2 regions of the Rhizobium sp. 0TCS1.26 genome follow, and region 2 is predicted to be linked to the other one. Evidence: predicted binding sites of a transcription regulator. Region 2 holds the regulator's gene; the other holds the start of a gene.

What was found. The regulator HrcA, encoded in region 2, represses chaperone genes, less so after heat shock. The targets are predictions, from matches to a motif close to GTTAGCACTCNCNNNNNGNGAGTGCTAAC.
Positions count from the first base shown of each region.
Region 1: a site for HrcA is predicted at 2,330-2,358, ahead of groES (co-chaperone GroES). Genes of this name have one in related genera too.

Region 1 covers NZ_JBCIYV010000002.1:712,854-722,065, forward strand. Annotated here, with positions in the region: gene chrA (chromate efflux transporter) at 1-1,302, opposite strand, end outside; gene AAIH46_RS10650 (chromate resistance protein ChrB domain-containing protein) at 1,299-2,129, opposite strand; gene groES (co-chaperone GroES) at 2,416-2,712, shown strand; gene groL (chaperonin GroEL) at 2,772-4,412, shown strand; gene AAIH46_RS10665 (hypothetical protein) at 4,562-4,876, opposite strand; gene AAIH46_RS10670 (DoxX family protein) at 5,107-5,556, shown strand; gene hisG (ATP phosphoribosyltransferase) at 5,688-6,383, opposite strand; gene AAIH46_RS10680 (ATP phosphoribosyltransferase regulatory subunit) at 6,380-7,504, opposite strand; gene hisS (histidine--tRNA ligase) at 7,893-9,212, opposite strand, start outside.
Region 2 covers NZ_JBCIYV010000002.1:1,042,570-1,051,781, reverse strand. Annotated here, with positions in the region: gene hemW (radical SAM family heme chaperone HemW) at 1-782, opposite strand, end outside; gene rdgB (RdgB/HAM1 family non-canonical purine NTP pyrophosphatase) at 789-1,433, opposite strand; gene AAIH46_RS12305 (VOC family protein) at 1,441-1,848, opposite strand; gene rph (ribonuclease PH) at 1,925-2,644, opposite strand; gene hrcA (heat-inducible transcriptional repressor HrcA) at 2,817-3,902, shown strand; gene grpE (nucleotide exchange factor GrpE) at 3,995-4,633, shown strand; gene ptsN (PTS IIA-like nitrogen regulatory protein PtsN) at 4,718-5,182, opposite strand; gene hpf (ribosome hibernation-promoting factor, HPF/YfiA family) at 5,250-5,822, opposite strand; gene rpoN (RNA polymerase factor sigma-54) at 6,122-7,678, opposite strand; gene lptB (LPS export ABC transporter ATP-binding protein) at 7,829-8,623, opposite strand; gene AAIH46_RS12265 (LptA/OstA family protein) at 8,654-9,211, opposite strand; gene lptC (LPS export ABC transporter periplasmic protein LptC) at 9,208-9,212, opposite strand, start outside.

The DNA of each region.
Region 1 (9,212 bases), 330 kb from region 2:
GCAGAGCCCCAGGACCTTCACCATGCCCACCCGCAGCCACAACAGTAGCACCGCCGAGACCGCAAACAGCGCAAGAGCCGCCGGATCGAGCGAGGACACTTCCGGCCACCAGATGCCGGGTGCTGCCTCACGCGGCCATCCGGCAAACAGCGGGATGCGGCGCACGTCGGCAAACAGCACATGCAGGCCGAACCACAGGGCGAGGTTGAGGATGACGCCGACGACGGCCGCGGTGATCGCCGACAGCGCGGCGGCGACTTTTGCATGGCCGCGCAGTCGCTCGATATAAGGGGCGCCGGCAAAGATCCAGATGAAGCTCGGAACGAAGGTTGCCCAGGCGGTCAGCACGGCACCGATGATGCCGGCGACGACGGGATCGAGACCGGGTACGGTGCGGAAGCCGACGAGATAGCCGACATAGGACAGCACCAGCACCAGCGGCCCGGGCGTGGTTTCGGCGAGCGCCAGTCCGTCGAGCATCTCTCCGGGCTGCAGCCAGCCGTAATTTTCCACCGCCACCTGCGCCACATAGGCGAGCACGGCATAGGCGCCGCCGAACGTGACCAGCGCCATGCGTGAGAAGAAGGAGAACATCGCCGCCAGCCCTTCGGCGCCATCGATGCTCCAGAGGAGGACGAGCGGCGACTGCCACACGGCGATCCAGAACAGCAGAGACAGGATCGATCTCGCCAGCGGCGGACGCGCCACCGGATCGACGGGGGTGATCGCCGGAGCCAATCCGGCCGTCCTGCCGCGCAGATAGCCGGCAAGGCCCGCCGCCAGCACCACCAGCGGGAACGGCACGGCGAACACGAACAGGGCAAGGAATGCCAGCGCCGCCAGCCAGACGAGAAAGGCCGATTTCAGCGTCCGCCGGCCGAGCCGGATGACTGCCTCCACGACGATCGTCAGAACCGCCGCCTTGAGGCCGAAGAACAGGCCGGCCAGCCATCCGGCATCCTGGAACACGGCATAGGCGGTGCTGAGCCCGATCATCACCGCAAGCCCCGGCAGCACGAACAGCAGCCCGGCAATGATGCCGCCACGCACCCCGTGCGCCAGCCAGCCGATATAGGTCGCCAGCTGCTGGGCTTCCGGTCCCGGCAGCAGCATGCAGTAGTTGAGGGCGTGGAGAAACCGATCCTCCGACAGCCAGCGGCGCTCGTCGACGCAGACCCTGTGCATCATGGCGATCTGGGCTGCCGGCCCGCCAAAGCTTAAGACACCGATGCGGGCGAATGCCAGCGTCAGTTCGCGGAGAGACGGCGGGCTCTCAGACAAGTCTTCACATAGCTTAGTCATTGTGTCGCTCTCTTCGGCGCATGCGCAACCCAATCATGTCGTTCCTCGGTCGCGTCGCGCGCCCAGCGATACAGGCTATCGTATATGACCATGCCCGCATCGAGCTGCTCCAGATCCTTCGAATACAGTCTGGACAGACCAAGCGAGATCGCCAGCAGCCCGGCGGCTTGCGGGACCTGATCGAGCCGATCGGTATCGGCTGCCCGCACGATGGTCGCCATCTTCAGCAGGGGCTCGGTGGTCAGCCGGAACTCTTCGAGCATCGTATCGAAGGTGCAGAACTCGCCGCGATGGCTCCAGAATGCACCCTCCACGTCGAACGGCGTCGCCCCGAAGTGCTCCGCGACGGCGTTTATCTCAGAGGGCGATACGAACAGGAATGTTGCGTCCGGATCGATGAAGCGGCGGATCAGCCACGGGCAGGCAATGCGATCGATCTTGGGTCGGCTGCGGGTGACCCAGAGCGTCGAACCGCCGGGTCTCGCATCCGGGATGGCCGCCATCGGCACGAGCGGCAGGCCGGCCTGCTGCCAGGCTTCCGTGCCGCCCTCCAGCACCTCTGCCTCGATGCCAAGGCACCGCAGGTGCGCGGCCACGCCTTCGCTGAGCTTCTTGCCGCGCTTGCACACGACGATGACCGACTGCGCATCGCGATAGGAGGGCGCCCACTCGCCGACCGTGGCATAATCACGGATGACGGAGCCCGGAACGACGAAGGGGAATGCCGCGACATCTGCCGCAAAGCGCACGTCAAGGATTGCGGGCGATCGGGGGGATCCGAGGATCCTGGCGGTCTTGTCGGGGGATATCGAATTGAAAGAGGCCATGACACGTCCTTTGGTCACAAGAGGGACGCGAAACTGCGGCATGGTGCCTCGTGGAGCATTCGCAAACTCCATGCCTTCATTAGGGCCAACTGCGCGTGCAAGTCAAGTTTCAACACCAGGCCTCGCAGGGCGTCTCACGCACCCCAAAAAATTCGGGCTCCGTTCTTGACTCGCTCTAGGCGCGGTCTTATCTCGGGGTCGTTAGCACTCCTGCACAGTGAGTGCTAACGATTGAGGGACGAGCCTCTTGAAACTCGTCAAGGTCATTTGATCGAGGGATTAGACAATGGCAAGCACCAATTTCCGCCCGCTTCACGACCGCGTCGTCGTTCGTCGCGTTGAGTCCGAAGCGAAGACCAAGGGTGGCATCATCATCCCGGACACCGCCAAGGAAAAGCCGCAGGAAGGCGAAATCGTCGCCGTCGGCACCGGCGCGCGTGACGAGAAGGGCAACATCGTTGCTCTGGACGTCAAGGTTGGCGACCGCATTCTGTTCGGCAAGTGGTCCGGCACGGAAGTGAAGCTCGACGGCGAAGACCTTCTGATCATGAAGGAAGCCGACATCATGGGCATCATCGGCTGATCTTGTAGCCGATTGCTTCCACAGAAATATCGCTGACACCCCTTCCAGGAGTTACCAACATGGCAGCTAAAGAAATCAAGTTTGGCCGCACCGCGCGCGAAAAGATGCTTCACGGCGTCGACATCCTCGCTGACGCAGTGAAGGTTACGCTCGGCCCCAAGGGTCGTAACGTCATCATCGACAAGTCCTTCGGCGCTCCGCGCATCACCAAGGACGGCGTATCGGTCGCCAAGGAAATCGAACTTGAAGACAAGTTCGAAAACATGGGCGCCCAGATGGTCCGCGAAGTTGCTTCGAAGACCAACGACATCGCCGGCGACGGCACCACGACCGCTACAGTTCTTGCCCAGGCCATCGTTCGCGAAGGCAACAAGGCCGTAGCCGCCGGCATGAACCCGATGGACCTGAAGCGCGGCATCGATCTCGCCGTCGCAGAAGTCGTCAAGGATCTCCAGGCCAACGCCAAGAAGATCTCGACGTCGGAAGAAGTCGCTCAGGTCGGCACGATCTCGGCAAACGGCGACACCCAGGTCGGCCGTGACATTGCTGAAGCCATGCAGAAGGTCGGCAACGAAGGCGTCATCACCGTCGAAGAAGCCAAGACCGCCGAAACCGAACTCGAAGTCGTCGAAGGCATGCAGTTCGACCGCGGCTACCTGTCGCCCTACTTCGTGACCAACCCGGAAAAGATGATCGCCGATCTCGACGACGCTTACATTCTCCTTCACGAGAAGAAGCTGTCGAACCTGCAGGCGATGCTCCCGGTTCTGGAAGCTGTCGTTCAGACCGGCAAGCCGCTCCTCATCATCGCTGAAGACGTCGAAGGCGAAGCTCTTGCAACGCTCGTCGTCAACAAGCTGCGCGGCGGCCTGAAGATTGCTGCCGTCAAGGCTCCTGGCTTCGGCGACCGCCGCAAGGCCATGCTGGAAGACATCGCCATCCTGACGGGCGGCACTGTCATCTCCGAAGACCTCGGCATCAAGCTTGAAAACGTCACGCTCGACATGCTCGGCCGTTCCAAGAAGGTCTCGATCTCCAAGGAAAACACGACGATCGTCGACGGTGCCGGCCAGAAGACCGACATCGAAGGCCGCGTTGCACAGATCAAGGCGCAGATCGAAGAAACCTCTTCGGACTACGACCGCGAAAAGCTGCAGGAACGTCTTGCCAAGCTGGCTGGCGGCGTTGCCGTCATCCGCGTCGGCGGTTCCACGGAAATCGAAGTCAAGGAACGCAAGGACCGCATCGACGACGCTCTGAACGCGACGCGCGCTGCTGTTCAGGAAGGCATCGTTCCGGGCGGCGGCACGGCTCTGCTGCGCGCTTCCACGAAGATCACGTCCAAGGGCGCGAACGACGACCAGGAAGCCGGCATCAACATCGTCCGCAAGGCGCTGCAGTCGCTGGTTCGCCAGATCGCCACCAACGCTGGTGACGAAGCTTCGATCGTCGTCGGCAAGATCCTCGACGGCAACAGCGACAACTTCGGCTACAACGCTCAGACGTCGGAATACGGCGACATGATCGCCATGGGCATCGTCGACCCGGTCAAGGTCGTTCGTACGGCTCTGCAGAACGCAGCTTCGGTTGCTTCGCTGCTGATCACGACGGAAGCCATGATCGCCGAACTTCCTAAGAAGGAATCGGCTGGCGGCATGCCGGGCGGCATGGGCGGAATGGGCGGAATGGACATGATGTAAGACCTTCGGGTCTCACATCTGAGCCAACCGGTTCAGACTACGGAAGGGCGTCGGGCAACCGGCGCCCTTTCTGCGTCTCAAGGATCACCGGCACGCACGAAAAAAGGGCCGGTTGCCCGACCCTTCAATGCTCGCCCTGACGGGGATGTTCAGTAAATGCCGCGACCGTTGTGCGTCTTGCGGTAGATATTGCGCGAGGCGCGGTCCTGCATCCGCTCGATCCGCCGGCGCTCGCGCGGCGAGACGTAACCGTCGCGGGTCGAACGTGCCTGATGGCGATCGATACGATGCTGCTGACGCTCAAGCCTGCGCATCTCCTGCGGCGTCAGATGACCCTGTGCGGCACCCCGGTAGATGCGGTGCTCCTGGCGGGCGTCGCGGTTATTGGAATGGTAGGTCTGCGCCATAGCCGGGGCGGCACCCAGCAGGGCGAGTGCGAGAGCACCCATAATCAGTCTCTTCATGACGTGTCTTCCTCCGGCTTTGCGCTGAATTCCGTTCAGGCTGCCGCAGCAACGGGGATGCCCCCGATTAGGTTGCGTCAGCGCCGAATATCGCGGATGGCGCCGGTCATCGTTCGACAATGATGAACGTAGCGTCTTCTACTGTTCATCTTTCGCCCTGCGCTGAGTTGACGCATAGTCTGTCCAGGAAATTTCACGGCCGACCGGCCCTCACGTCCTGGAGAACACCAATGTCGACCACCAACAATGCGCTGATCCTTCTCGCGCGCATCCTCCTCTCCGTCATCTTCATCACCTCGGGCTTCGGCAAGCTGGCTGATCCGGCCGGCACCGCCAGCATGATCACCGGCGCCGGCCTGCCGGCCGCGACGGGCCTTGCCTATCTTGCAGGCCTGTTCGAACTGGTGGCCGGTCTCGCCATCCTCGTCGGCTTCCAGACGAAAATCGCCGGCTGGGCGCTCGCCGTGTTCTGCGTATTCACTGGTCTCGCCTTCCATTCGGGCACCATCGCCGTTCCCGGCTGGCCGGAACCGGCACTCGGCTGGATCAACGCGCTCAACGGCATCATGATGATGAAGAACTTCACGCTCGCCGGCGCCTACATCCTGATCGCCACGGTCGGCGCCGGTGCCTATTCGATCGATGCCCGCCGCGGCACGACGGCTCCGCTGGCTGCCTGATCTCCCTGCCCCAAAGGCAAAAAAACAAACCCGCCGGAGCGATCCGGCGGTTTTTTTGTCGGGAGTAGCGGAGGTCACATCAAGCGCGCCCCCTCTGGGGGCTTTTCCGCAAACTTCGATAGGCCGGAGGGCTAGACCGCTCCGCGCACCGCTTGGACGATCCTCTGGACCGTCGGATCGCCCTCATGCGCCGGCTTTCTCGCCCGCACCAGGCAGGCCTCGGAGCGCAGGATCACGCCGTCGGACAGCACCTTCAGATGGTTGGCCTTCAGCGTCGAGCCCGTGGACGTGATGTCGACGATGATGTCCGCCTGGCCAGCCGCCGGTGCACCCTCGGTGGCGCCCAGGCTTTCGACGATGCGGTAGAGCTGGATGCCGTGGCTTCCGGAAAAATGCTGCTGCGTCAGCCGCCAGTATTTCGTGGCGATGGCGAGCCGCCGGCCGTGACGGGCGCGAAACTCGGCTGCCACATCGCCGAGATCGGCCATCGTCTCCACGTCGAGCCAGACCTCGGGCACGGCGACCACCACGTCGGCGTGGCCGAACCCGAGACGAGCAGCGATTTCGACCCGCTTGTCGGCTTCCGCCAGCCCCTCGCGGATCAGGTCCTCGCCGGTGACGCCGAAATCCACCGTGCCGTTGCCGATCTCGCGGGAAATTTCCGAGGCCGACAGGAAGGCAATCTCGACGTCGTCAAAACCCTCGACACGGCCGCGATAGGAGCGATCATTGCCGACGGCTAAGATCTTCATGCCGGCGCGCTCGAAAATGGCCGAGGCGTCGTCCTTCATGCGGCCCTTGGAAGGGAGCCCGATGGTGATGGTCATCGGCTTGCCTCCCGGGCCTGTTCGATGCGGTCCAGCCACAGCGAGAAACCGACCGCCGGAATGTGGTCCCTGGCGCCGAGCAGCGTCAGCATGCGGTCGTAGCGCCCGCCGCCGGCCAGCACGTGGTGTTCGCCGCGCACCGTCACCTCGAAGACGAGGCCGGTGTAATAATCGAGGGGCCGGCCGAAGGCGGCGCGCCAGGTGATGTCGGCAAGCGACGCGCCGGCTTGCGCCAAGGCCGCGACGCGCGCATCGAAACCGGCGATCGCCGCATCGAGAGGCAGTCCGGCGGAGCGGGCGAAATCGGCCAGCACGCCCGGTGCATAGCGCAGCGAGACGTTGATCGACAGGAATTCCTTCAGCGCATCGAGCTTGGCGGCGTCGAGCGAGGCCCCGGCCAGCAACCGCTTCTCGGTCAGCCGGCGGACGATCTCGTGTGGCGTGCGGCTGGCATTTGTCAGAGTGCCGGTGCGCTCCATCTCCGCCGTCAGATGCGCGACGACGGCGGCCTCGTCTCCGGCCTCCAGCAGGTGTTCGACGTGCGGCGACAGGCCCGCCACCGGCTGCGGCTTGGCAAGCCTTGCGATCATCGCCTCCAGCAGATCCGTCTGGCCGAAGGCGCGCACGAGGCGACGCTGCCAGCCGGCCGGCAGACCAAGGGCTGCGACGACCGCCTCGAACACCGCCTGATCGCCGATGGTGACGGCGAAGGCCTTTTCCGGCAGCACCGTCTGCAGGCAGGCGAGCGCATCGGCAACGACCCGCGCATCGGCGCCGGCTGCGTCGGTATCGCCGAGATCCTCAAGACCCGCCTGATAGAACTCGTTGGCGCCCTCGCGCCGCTGGCGAAACACCTCACCGAGATAGGCATAGCGTTTCGGCGTGCCGGTGGCCGTCTCGATGTGGCGCAGGCAGACGGGAATAGTGAATTCGGGCCGCAGGCAAAGGCTCTCGCCGCGCTCGTTCTCGGTCAAAAAGATCCGGCGGCGCAGGTCCTCGCCGGCCATGTCGAGGAAAGGTGCTGCCGGCTGGATCACCGGCGTGTCGACGCGCGTCGTTTTGCGCGCGGCAAATTCCGCAAGGATCGCCGGGGCGAAATCGGGCATGTCGGTCAGCGGCATGACAGCATGCCTTCCAAGAAATTCCCCTTCTGAGCTGCCGCCCTTTGGGGCCGAGCTACGCCCCTCGACCCGTCTTTCGGATCGCACCACAAGGGGGGAAAAGACGTGGAGCAAGCGTTCGACACCCGTCCGGCTTTAAGGCACCCCCCTCTGTCACTTCGTGACATCTCCCCCTCAAGGGGGGAGATCAGAGGGAGTTCGCGGCGTCCGCCCCAGGTCGATCTCCCCCCTTGAGGGGGAGATGCCCGGCAGGGCAGAGGGGGGTATGGCCGAACGAGAAGGTCGCTGAAAGCGAGCTTATCGAAGACAGACATCAGCGGCGTGCGCGAGCCTGCCCCCTCCCCCTTGTGGGGAGGCTTGGGAAGGGGAAAAGCAACGAAGCCAGACATCAGCCCGCCTTCGCGCGACGGCGGTCTTCCGCCTGATGAGCCAGGATTTCCTTCACCTTTTCCACCAGCTGATCCTCCGGCACGACGACCTGCGCGACGCGGGCCTCGCGCCATTCGGTGTTGTCGGTAATCTCGCCGGAGAGACGCTTGCCCTCGATCAGGTCCTTGATCTGCACGACGCCTTCAGCGCGCTCGTCGCCGCCCTGGATGATGGCGATGGGAGAGCCGCGACGGTCGGCATATTTCAGCTGGTTGCCGAATTTCTTCCAGTTGCCCTGGTACATTTCGGCGCGGATGCCGGCGTTGCGCAGGTCTTGCGCAAAGCGCTGGTAGCGGCCCATGGCCTCGACATCGCCATCCATGACGGTGACGAGAACGGGCGCCAGGATCTCGTCCTGACCGAGCTTGCCGAGGTTCTTCAGCGCCGTCATCAGGCGCGATACGCCGATCGAAAATCCTGTCGCCGGCACAGGCTGCCCCATGAAGCGGGAGACGAGACCGTCGTAGCGACCGCCGCCCCCAACCGAACCGAAGACGACCTTTTCGCCCTTTTCGTTGGTCACGTCGAAAGTGAGCTCGGCCTCAAATACGGGGCCGGTGTAATATTCGAGGCCGCGCACACAAGAGGGATCAATCTTGATGCGGTCGGGGCCGTAGCCGGCCGCTTCAACCATCTGACTTAAATTATCTAGCTCTTCAACACCCTGTCGGCCCATCTCTGAACCAAGTGTTGTCCCATGGAGCAAATGGAGCAATTCCAGCCTGTTGCTATCAACTGGCTCCAGCAGTTTGATGATTTTGTTAATATGGATCTCTGGCAGGCCAGCGCCTTTAGTGAAGTCGCCAGACTCATCCTTGCGCCCTGCTCCCAACAGGAGCCGAACTCCTTCCACACCGAACTTGTCGAACTTATCCATCGCCCGCAGCACGTTCAGCCGGCGCGCCGCATTTTCCTCGCCGCCGAGACCGATGGCTTCCATCACGCCATCCAGAACCTTGCGGTTGTTGACGCGGATCACGTAGTCGCCGCGCTTGATGCCCAAGGCTTCCAGCGTGTCGGCCATCATCATGCACATCTCGGCATCCGCAGCCACGCCCGGTGCGCCGACGCTATCCGCGTCAAACTGCATGAACTGGCGGAAGCGGCCCGGGCCCGGCTTTTCGTTGCGGAACACATAGCCCTGGCGGTAGGTGCGGTAGGGCAGCTGGATCTCGTTGAAGTTTTCCGCCACGTGGCGGGCAAGCGGTGCCGTCAGGTCATAGCGCAGGCTCATCCACTGCTCGTCATCATCCTGCAGCGAGAACACGCCCTCGTTCGG
Region 2 (9,212 bases):
TGGCGGCTCTCGGCGCCCGGCTTGGCGTGGTTCGATACCTCGTAGGCCGGCATGCCGAAACCGGCTGTGATCTGCTGCGTCGCTTCGTAGAGGTCCGCCGCCCGGTCCTCGTCCGGCACGATCAGCTTGCCGGCCTTGTGCAGGCCGTAGAAGGGCGTGCCCTCCTCGATGGTCAGCTGGTAGAGCGACAGGTGATCGACCGCGTAGGTGACGGCTTCGTTGAGTTCGCGTTCCCACGCCTCGACCGTCTGGTCGGGGCGGGCATAGATGAGGTCGAAGCTCATCCGCGGAAAGATCTCGCGCGCCAGACGGATGGCTTTCAGCGCGTCCTCGACATTGTGGAGGCGGCCGAGGAATTTCAGGTCCCGGTCATTCAGCGCCTGAACGCCGAGCGACACGCGGTTGACGCCGGCGGCCCGGTAGCCGCGGAAGCGATCGGCTTCGACGCTTGACGGATTGGCCTCCATCGTCACCTCGATGCCGGCAGGCACGTGCCAGCGGCTGGCGATGCCGTCGAGGATGGCCTCAACGGTCGCCGGATGCATCAGCGACGGCGTGCCGCCGCCCATGAAAATGCTGGTGACGGTCTTGGGGCCGCTGAGCAGGCGCATCGCGTCCATTTCGCGCAGGAATGCAGCGGCGAAGCGCTGCTGGTCGACCGGCTGGTGGCGCACATGGCTGTTGAAGTCGCAATACGGGCACTTCGCCGCGCAGAACGGCCAGTGCACGTAGAGACCGAAGCCCGGTTCGCCGGTATCGGGCAGGAGAGGGGCATCGGTCAGCAAGGATCAGCCTTCCAGGCAGGTTTCGACAAAGATCTTGAAAGCGCGCGCACGGTGAGACAGAGCCTCCGCGTCGCCGGGCTTCCAGCCGTGCTTCTGTTCGGCGCTCATCTCGCCGAATGTGGTGTCGAAACCGTCCGGTTGAAAGATCGGATCGTAACCAAAGCCCTGGGTGCCACGCGGTTCCGGCGCAATGACGCCTTCCACTTCGCCGCGGAACATTTCCGTATGGCCGTCTGGCCAGGCAAGGCAGAGAACACTGACGAAACGCGCGGTGCGAGCCTCCGGCGTCGTCGCGCCCTTGTCCTGCAGCGCCGTCTCGACCTTCTGCATTGCCCAGGGAAAGTCGCGGGTGCCATCCTCGCGCTCGGCCCAGTTGGCCGTGTAGACGCCGGGCGCGCCATCCAGCGCGTCGATGACGATGCCACTGTCGTCAGACAGCGCCGGCAGGCCCGATGCCTTGGCCGAAGCCAGCGCCTTGATCGCCGCGTTTTCCTCGAACGTTGTCCCTGTTTCGTCCGGCTCGGCGAAGCTTAGTTCCGCTGCAGACTTGGCGGAAAAGCCGAAGGGGCCGATAAGATCGGCAATCTCGCGGATCTTGCCGGCATTGTGGCTGGCAACGACGATGGTGCGGGTTTCGAGCTTGCGCATGTCGGACCTACAGGTTCCAGAGTTTCGGTTCCGCGCATTCCAGGCTGTTGCCGGCCGGATCGCGGAAATAGATCGAGCGGGCGCCATTCGGCCAGCGGAAATCGCTTTCGATGGGGATGCCGGCCTTGTTCAGCTTTTCGACGGTCAAGTCAATCGCCTTGCCGTCCATCCGGAAGCAGGCATGCCCCGGGCCGATCGCGCCATGCGGCGGCACCGGCAGCGCATCGTCGGGCGGCGGCTTCACCGTCTCGTGCGGATTGAAGATCAGCAGGATGCCCGGCCCGCACCGGTAGAAGACGTGGCGGTCGCCGGCACGCATCAGCTTCTGAAGGCCGAGGATGCCGCCGTAGAAGTGTTCCGCTGCATCGAGATCCTCGGCGTAAAGGGCTGTCTCGAGAATGCCGTCGATGGTCATGCTGCCTGCTCCTGCCATGGCGCTGCATCACCTGCATCCGGGGGCGATGGCAGCGGCGAACCCCTGCCTCCCGACCTCAGCCGCCGATCGCCTGCTTCTGCATTTCGACCAGCTGCGCCGTGCCGGCGGTCGCCAGATCCAGCAGGTGCGAGAGTTCTTCGCGGCTGAACGGCTTGCCTTCGGCCGTACCCTGCACTTCGACGATGCCACCGCTTCCGGTGATGACGAAGTTGGCGTCCGTCTCGGCAGCAGAGTCCTCAAGGTAGTCGAGGTCGATCACCGGCTGGCTGGCGAAGATGCCGCAGGAGATTGCCGCGACGTGATCCTTCAGCACGCGATCGAGCTTGATCATGCTGCGCGCTTCCATCCACTTCAGGCAGTCGTGCAGTGCGATCCAGCCGCCGGTGATGGCGGCCGTGCGGGTTCCGCCATCCGCCTGGATGACGTCGCAGTCGACGGTGATCTGCTTTTCGCCGAGCGCTTCCAGGTCGACGACGGCGCGCAGCGAGCGGCCGATGAGACGCTGGATTTCCTGCGTGCGGCCGCCCTGCTTGCCGGCAGCTGCCTCGCGCTTCATCCGGTCGCCCGTGGCGCGCGGCAGCATGCCGTACTCGGCCGTTACCCAACCCTTGCCGGAATTGCGCAGCCACGGCGGCGTCTTTTCTTCAAGGCTTGCCGTGCACAGCACGTGCGTATCGCCGAACTTGACGAGGCAGGAGCCTTCCGCATGCTTCGACACATTGCGCTCGAAACTCACCTTGCGCATCTGATCGGTTTTTCTGCCTGACGGTCGCATGCTCATCTCCTGACGTTACGTGAGGGCGTCTTAAGGCGCGGGCGGCGCTTTTGCAAAGGAAAACCCGGCCGAAGGGCGTGCCGCAGCCGGTCGGGCGGCGAATCCGTTTTGCCATCGGGGTCTGCGTCATTATATTCAGGCAGAACAGGAATGATCGGGTAACATGCGTCGAATGGATCTGCAGTCATCGGGAAGCCAAGCCGCGTCCGTGCTCGACGATCGCTCGCGCGAGATCTTCAGGCGCATCGTCGAGAGCTATCTGGATACCGGCGAGCCGCTCGGCTCGCGCAATCTGTCGCGTCTCCTGCCGATGTCGCTGTCGCCGGCCTCCGTCCGCAATGTCATGAGCGATCTGGAAGAGCTCGGTCTCATCTATGCACCGCATGTCAGCGCCGGCCGCATGCCGACCCAGACGGGCCTGCGCTTCTTCGTCGATGCCTTCATGCAGGTCGGTGATCTGTCGGCGGACGAGCGCGCCAGCATCGAGCGGCAGATCCGTTCCGTCGATCGCGACCGGCCGATGGAAAGCCTGATGCTGGAAGCGACACGGATGCTGTCGGGGGTCTCCCGCGGGGCAGGCATCGTCATCACCACCAAGAACGATCCCATCCTCAAGCATGTCGAGTTCATCCGGCTGGAGCCGACCAAGGCGCTTGCCATCCTCGTTGGCGAACACAATCAGGTCGAGAACCGCATCATCGACCTGCCCGCAGGCGTCACCTCGTCGCAGCTCGTCGAGGCGGCGAACTTCCTCAACGCGCATCTTGCCGGTCAGACCCTGCCGGAGCTCAGAACCCAGCTGACCAGCCTCAAGGAGCAGGTGCAGACGGAACTCGACGCGCTGTCGCAGGATCTGGTGCAGCGCGGGCTTGCCGTCTGGGCGGGAGACAGCGACGAGGGCAAGCCGGCGAGGCTGATCGTTCGAGGTCGCGCCAATCTGCTGGAAGGGCTCGCCGGCACGGAGGACATCGACCGGCTGCGGCTGCTGTTCGACGACCTGGAGAAGAAGGACAGCCTGATCGAGATCCTCGATCTCGCCGAAACCGGGCCGGGCGTGCGGATCTTCATTGGCTCGGAGAACAAGCTGTTCTCGCTGTCCGGCTCGTCGCTCATCGTCGCACCCTATCGTGACGAGGAAGAACGCATCATCGGTGCGGTCGGCGTCATCGGTCCGACCCGTCTCAATTACTCGCGCATCGTGCCGATGGTTGATTACACGGCCCAGCTTCTCAGCCGGATGACGCGCAATCCTCTCTAGCCATGCCGCGAGATCGCTCGACAAGCCTTGATTTTTCAGCGCCGAACCTCGATATCGGGCACAAAATCCGACAACACTGACCGGAGTACGTCATGACCGACGAGTCGAAGAGAAACGGACCTGACGCGTCTGAGAACGAGAACATCGCGGAGGCCGTCGCTTCCGCCCTGGAAGAGAACGCCGCGCAGGCAGAGGCACCGGCACCCGATCCGCTTGAAGCGGTTCGGGCTGAAAACGAGCAGCTGCGCGATCGCTTCCTGCGCCTGGCCGCAGAAATGGACAACCTTCGCCGCCGCACGGACCGCGACGTCAAGGATGCCAAGTCGTATGCGGTGACCGCATTCGCCCGCGACATGCTGGCCGTCTCCGACAACCTGCGCCGGGCACTGGATGCCATTCCAGCCGAAGCCAAGGCCAGCGAAGACGCCGGCCTCAAGGCGCTGATCGAAGGCGTCGACATGACCGAGCGCGCCATGCTGTCGGCGCTCGAGCGCCACGGCGTCAAGAAGATGGATCCGGAAGGTCAGAAATTCGATCCGAACTTCCATCAGGCGATGTTCGAGATCCCCAACCCGGCTGTACCGAACAACACCGTCGTGCAGGTCGTCCAGGCCGGTTACGTCATCGGCGAGCGTGTTCTGCGCCCGGCAATGGTCGGTGTGGCGAAGGGTGGCCCCAAGGCGGATGCGGCTGCATCTGACAACGCCGGCGATACGGCCGACAAGGCCTGAGTCGCGGACGAACCGACACCGGAAACAGGAAGGCCCGCCAATCCGGAAGGATGGCGGGCCTTTCTCTTATGCGGATACGTCGGATCAGGCGGCGTTCGACGCCTGCTCCTCGTTCAGGAAGGCGTAGATTGCCGATGCGGAATCGGTGGCCCTGAGCTTTGCCACCAGGTCCTGGTCGCGCAGCACGCGGGCGATCCGCGACAATGCCTTCAGATGGTCGGCGCCAGCCCCTTCCGGAGCCAGCAGCAGGAAGACCAGATCGACGGGTTCGTCGTCCAGCGCTTCGAAATCGACCGGCGTTTCCAGCCGGGCGAAGAGGCCCTTGATCGAGTCGATGCTGCCGAGCTTGCCGTGCGGAATGGCAATGCCGTGTCCGACGCCGGTCGAGCCCAATCGCTCGCGCTGCAAAATGACGTCGAAGATTTCCCGCTCCGGCACGCCAGTCAGCTTGGCGGCTTTGGCTGCGAGTTCCTGCAATAACTGCTTCTTTGAATTCACCTTGAGGGCGGGAATAATTGCATCCTGTTGCAGGAGATCTGCCAACGCCATTCTTATCATCCCTTCTACCCCCGGGGTCGGGAGTATGGGAGTGCGCAGCCGCACTCCCGTCAGACTTTTAGCCTTTGATACTGGCGGCGTCGATCCAGCCAATATTGCCGTCGTTGCGGCGGTACACGATGTTCAACTGCTTCGCCGGGTTCCTGAAGAACAGGACCGGCTCGTCGGTCATGTCGAGCGCCATGACGGCACTTGCGACAGTCATAGTCTTCAACGGCCGCGAACTTTCCGCCACGATCGTCGGCGCGAAATCCTCCGGCACCTCATCCGGTCCTTCCGGCACGCTGTCCATCACCGTATAGGCGATCTCGGCAAAGCCGTTCGGGGTTGTGCCCGCATGGTGGTCGCGAAGCTTGCGCTTGTAGCGCCGCAATCGCTTCTCTATGCGTTCGGCGGCGGCATCGAAGCTCACCTGCGGATCGTTGGCCTCGCCTGCAGCATGCAGAACAACGCCGGTGTCGAGATGCAGGTTACAGTCCGTTGCGAAACGGGAGCCGGACTTGTGGACGATAACCTGCCCCGCATAGCCCCCGTCGAAGTATTTCGTCACCGCCTCCCCAATATGGGTCTCGATCCGTTGTCTGAACGTCTCGCCGATTTCCATATGCTTTCCGGATACGCGCACACTCATGGAATTCCTTCCTTCTTGTCGTGACTTGCAAGTGCAGTCTACGTCAAGCCGTCCACTCATCCAAGCGTTCCTCGTGAGGCAAAGCTTAAATGTATGCCGATTGCCCAATTATCGGACGTTGTTGCGTGCGCGTTCCTACCATTGTGCCGGTGCGGCGCGCTTCTAGCGGGGGGCGAGGGGAAAGTCAACGGCAGCGCTCGGGGCGGGCCCGAGAGGTGCACCGGAGCGCCTGGCACAAGGCTAGAGGAACGTGGGGAAAATGAAGACACGGCAGTCCCCCGCGACGGCAATCCGCAAGCTCAGCAGGCGGCGATGCCGGCCCTTGCCCGCTTTTCCCGCCGCCGCTGCACGGAGGACGGAATGTTCATCGCTTCCCGATACTTGGCGACCGTGCGGCGGGCAAGTTCGACGCCGCCGGTCTTCAGGCTGACGACGATATCGTCGTCCGACAGCACGGCCTCCGGCGTCTCTTTCTCGATCAGCGCGCGGATCCGGTGACGCACCGCCTCCGCAGAATGTCCGTCGCCACCCTCCGCCGAGTTGATCGAGACGGTGAAGAAATACTTGAGCTCGAAAAGGCCGCGCGGCGTCAGCATGTATTTGTTGGATGTGACGCGGCTGACGGTCGATTCGTGCATCTTGATCGCATCGGCGACCGTCTTCAGGTTCAGCGGCCGCAGATGATCGACACCATTCACCAGGAACGCGTCCTGCTGGCGGACGATCTCGGTTGCCACCTTCATGATCGTCTTCGCCCGCTGGTCCAGGCTGCGGGTCAGCCAGTTTGCGTTCTGCAGGCATTCGGAGAGGAAGTTCTGGTCCTCGTCCGGACGGGCAGACTTCACCGATCGTTTCGACACCGTCTGGAAATAGGTCTGGTTGACCAACACTTTCGGCAGCGTGTCCGGATTGAGTTCGATCGCCCAGCCGCCGTCATTGGCAGCGCGTACGACGATATCCGGCAGGATCGATTCCGAGACGCCGGACTGGAAGCCACTGCCGGGGCGCGGGTTGAGCGCCCGGATCTCCGCCAGCATGTCGACCAGGTCCTCGTCGTCGACGCCGCAGATCTTGCGCAGGGCCGCGAAATCACGCTTGGCCAGTAGCTCCAGATGGGCGACGAGTGCCTGCATGGCCGGATCGAAGCGGTCCTTCTGGCGCAGCTGGATGGCTAGGCATTCACTGAGCGTCCTTGCAAAGACGCCCGGCGGATCGAGCGTCTGCAGGGCGGCGAGCGCATCCTCGACCTCCGCGTCCGCAGCACCGAGCTGTTCGGCCACCTCGGCGATCTCGCCATGCAGGTAGCCGTTGTCGTCGAGTTGGTCCGTCAGGTGCCGGGCGATCAACCGCTCCCTCGCGGTCGGAAGGAGAAACGGGATCTGCTGCGCGAGATGATCGAACAGCGTCACGTCGCCGGCGACAAAGTCGTCGAGATCGAAGCTTTCGCCGCCGTCGCCGCCGGGCATCGACTTCCACTGGCTGATCAGCTCGGGTGCGTCGGGCCGGCGTTGCGGTGCATCGTCGGGGAAAACGTTCTCGAAATCGGCGTCGAGGCTTTCGCCCAGAGGCTCTGGCGTGCCGGACGGGCTGTCGAACCAGTCAGCCTGCGTCTCGCCGCTGCCCGGGCCGTCGTCGCGGTGCTGGTGCGGATGGATCTCCGCAGGATCGGGCACGTCGCTGCCCGTTTCGCCATCAGCTGGCGCAAAATCCAGCAGCGGATTCTTCTCGACTTCCTGGGCGATGAACTGGTTGAGTTCGAAATGCGTCATCTGAAGCAGTTGAATCGACTGCATCAGCTGCGGCGTCATCACAAGTGATTGGGTCTGGCGCAGGAAAAGGCTGGCGGACAATGCCATGGCTGACGCTAAACTCCCTAAACCTCCAATTGCACCCGGTTCCGCGCAGGAAATGGGTTACGAAGAGCACTTGGCCCAAAAATTGCGTGTTTAAGAGGTTTGGTCAAGCTCTGCAGAGCGGCAGCCGGCGTTTTCTTGCCGGCCGGGGCGTTACAGATGGAACTTGTCGCCCAGATAGAGGCGACGAACGTCGGCATTGTTGACGATGTCGTCGGCTCGGCCGTGCGTCAGGACTTCGCCGGCATGGATGATGTAGGCGCGATCGATCAGGCCAAGCGTCTCGCGCACGTTGTGGTCGGTAATCAGCACACCGATTCCGCGGGCCGTCAGGTGACGCACGAGATTCTGGATGTCCGAGACCGAAATCGGGTCGACACCGGCAAACGGTTCGTCGAGCAGCATGAAGGCCGGATCCGTCGCCAGAGCGCGGGCGATTTCGAGGCGGCGACGTTCGCCGCCCGACAGCGCGACGGCGGGTGCCTTGCGCAGCCGGCTGATGTTGAATTCCTCGAGCAGTTCGTCGAGCTTGCGCTCGCGCTTGTCGCGGCTGCGCTCGTGCACTTCAAGAACGGCACGAATGTTGTCTTCGACCGTCAGGCCGCGGAAGATCGAGGCTTCCTGCGGCAGGTAACCGACACCGATGCGGGCGCGCCGATACATCGGCATGCGTGTCACGTCGTTGCCGTTGATGGCGATCATGCCTTCGTCGACACCGACAAGGCCGGTGATCATGTAGAAGCAGGTGGTCTTGCCGGCGCCGTTGGGACCGAGAAGGCCGACGGCTTCGCCCCGCCGCACGATCAGCGACACCCCGTTGACGACGCGGCGCGTGTCATAGGTCTTCGAGAGGCTGTGCGCGATCAGCGTGCCTTCGTACCGCGCCTTGTCGCGCGGGTCGAAGCCTTCTGGTGCGTCCGTCTTGGTGCGCCGTGAGAACAGGGACATCAAATTTTGTGACTTTGCTGAGTGCTGGGCTTACTGCTGTGGACGCGATTTGGGATCGAGCATGATCTCGACGCGACCGCCGCAACTGTCGAGCTTTGCCTCGCCGGTGGTCATCAGCACGGTCAGCTTGCAGCCCTTGAAGACGTTCGGTCCATCCGACAGCACCACCTGCTTGCCGGTCAGCACGAAGGTCTGCGACGCCATGTCGAAGACGCCGTTGTCGGCGGTCGCCTGCTGGGTGCCGGATGTGAGCAGCACCTTGCCGTCGATGAAGATCTTGTCGATGTCGGTCTGCCCGGCGGAAACCGTGGCGCCTTCGCCCTTGTAGAGGACGGTCATCTTCAGCGACTTCATCGTCGTCGTGCCCTGCACAACCTCGACATTGCCGGTGAAGAAGGCCTTCTTTTCCTCGTCCTTGATCTCCAGCTGGTCGCTCTGGATCTGGATGGGCTTGTCGTTCGACAGCTTCATCCCTCCCATCGTCTTGCTGGTGGTCTGGGCTCCGGCTGAGGAGATGGTCCCGGCGATGGCCAGGGCCGCGACGAGACATGAAACACTGTGTGTGGCGAGGGTGCGGCGAAGGGTCATC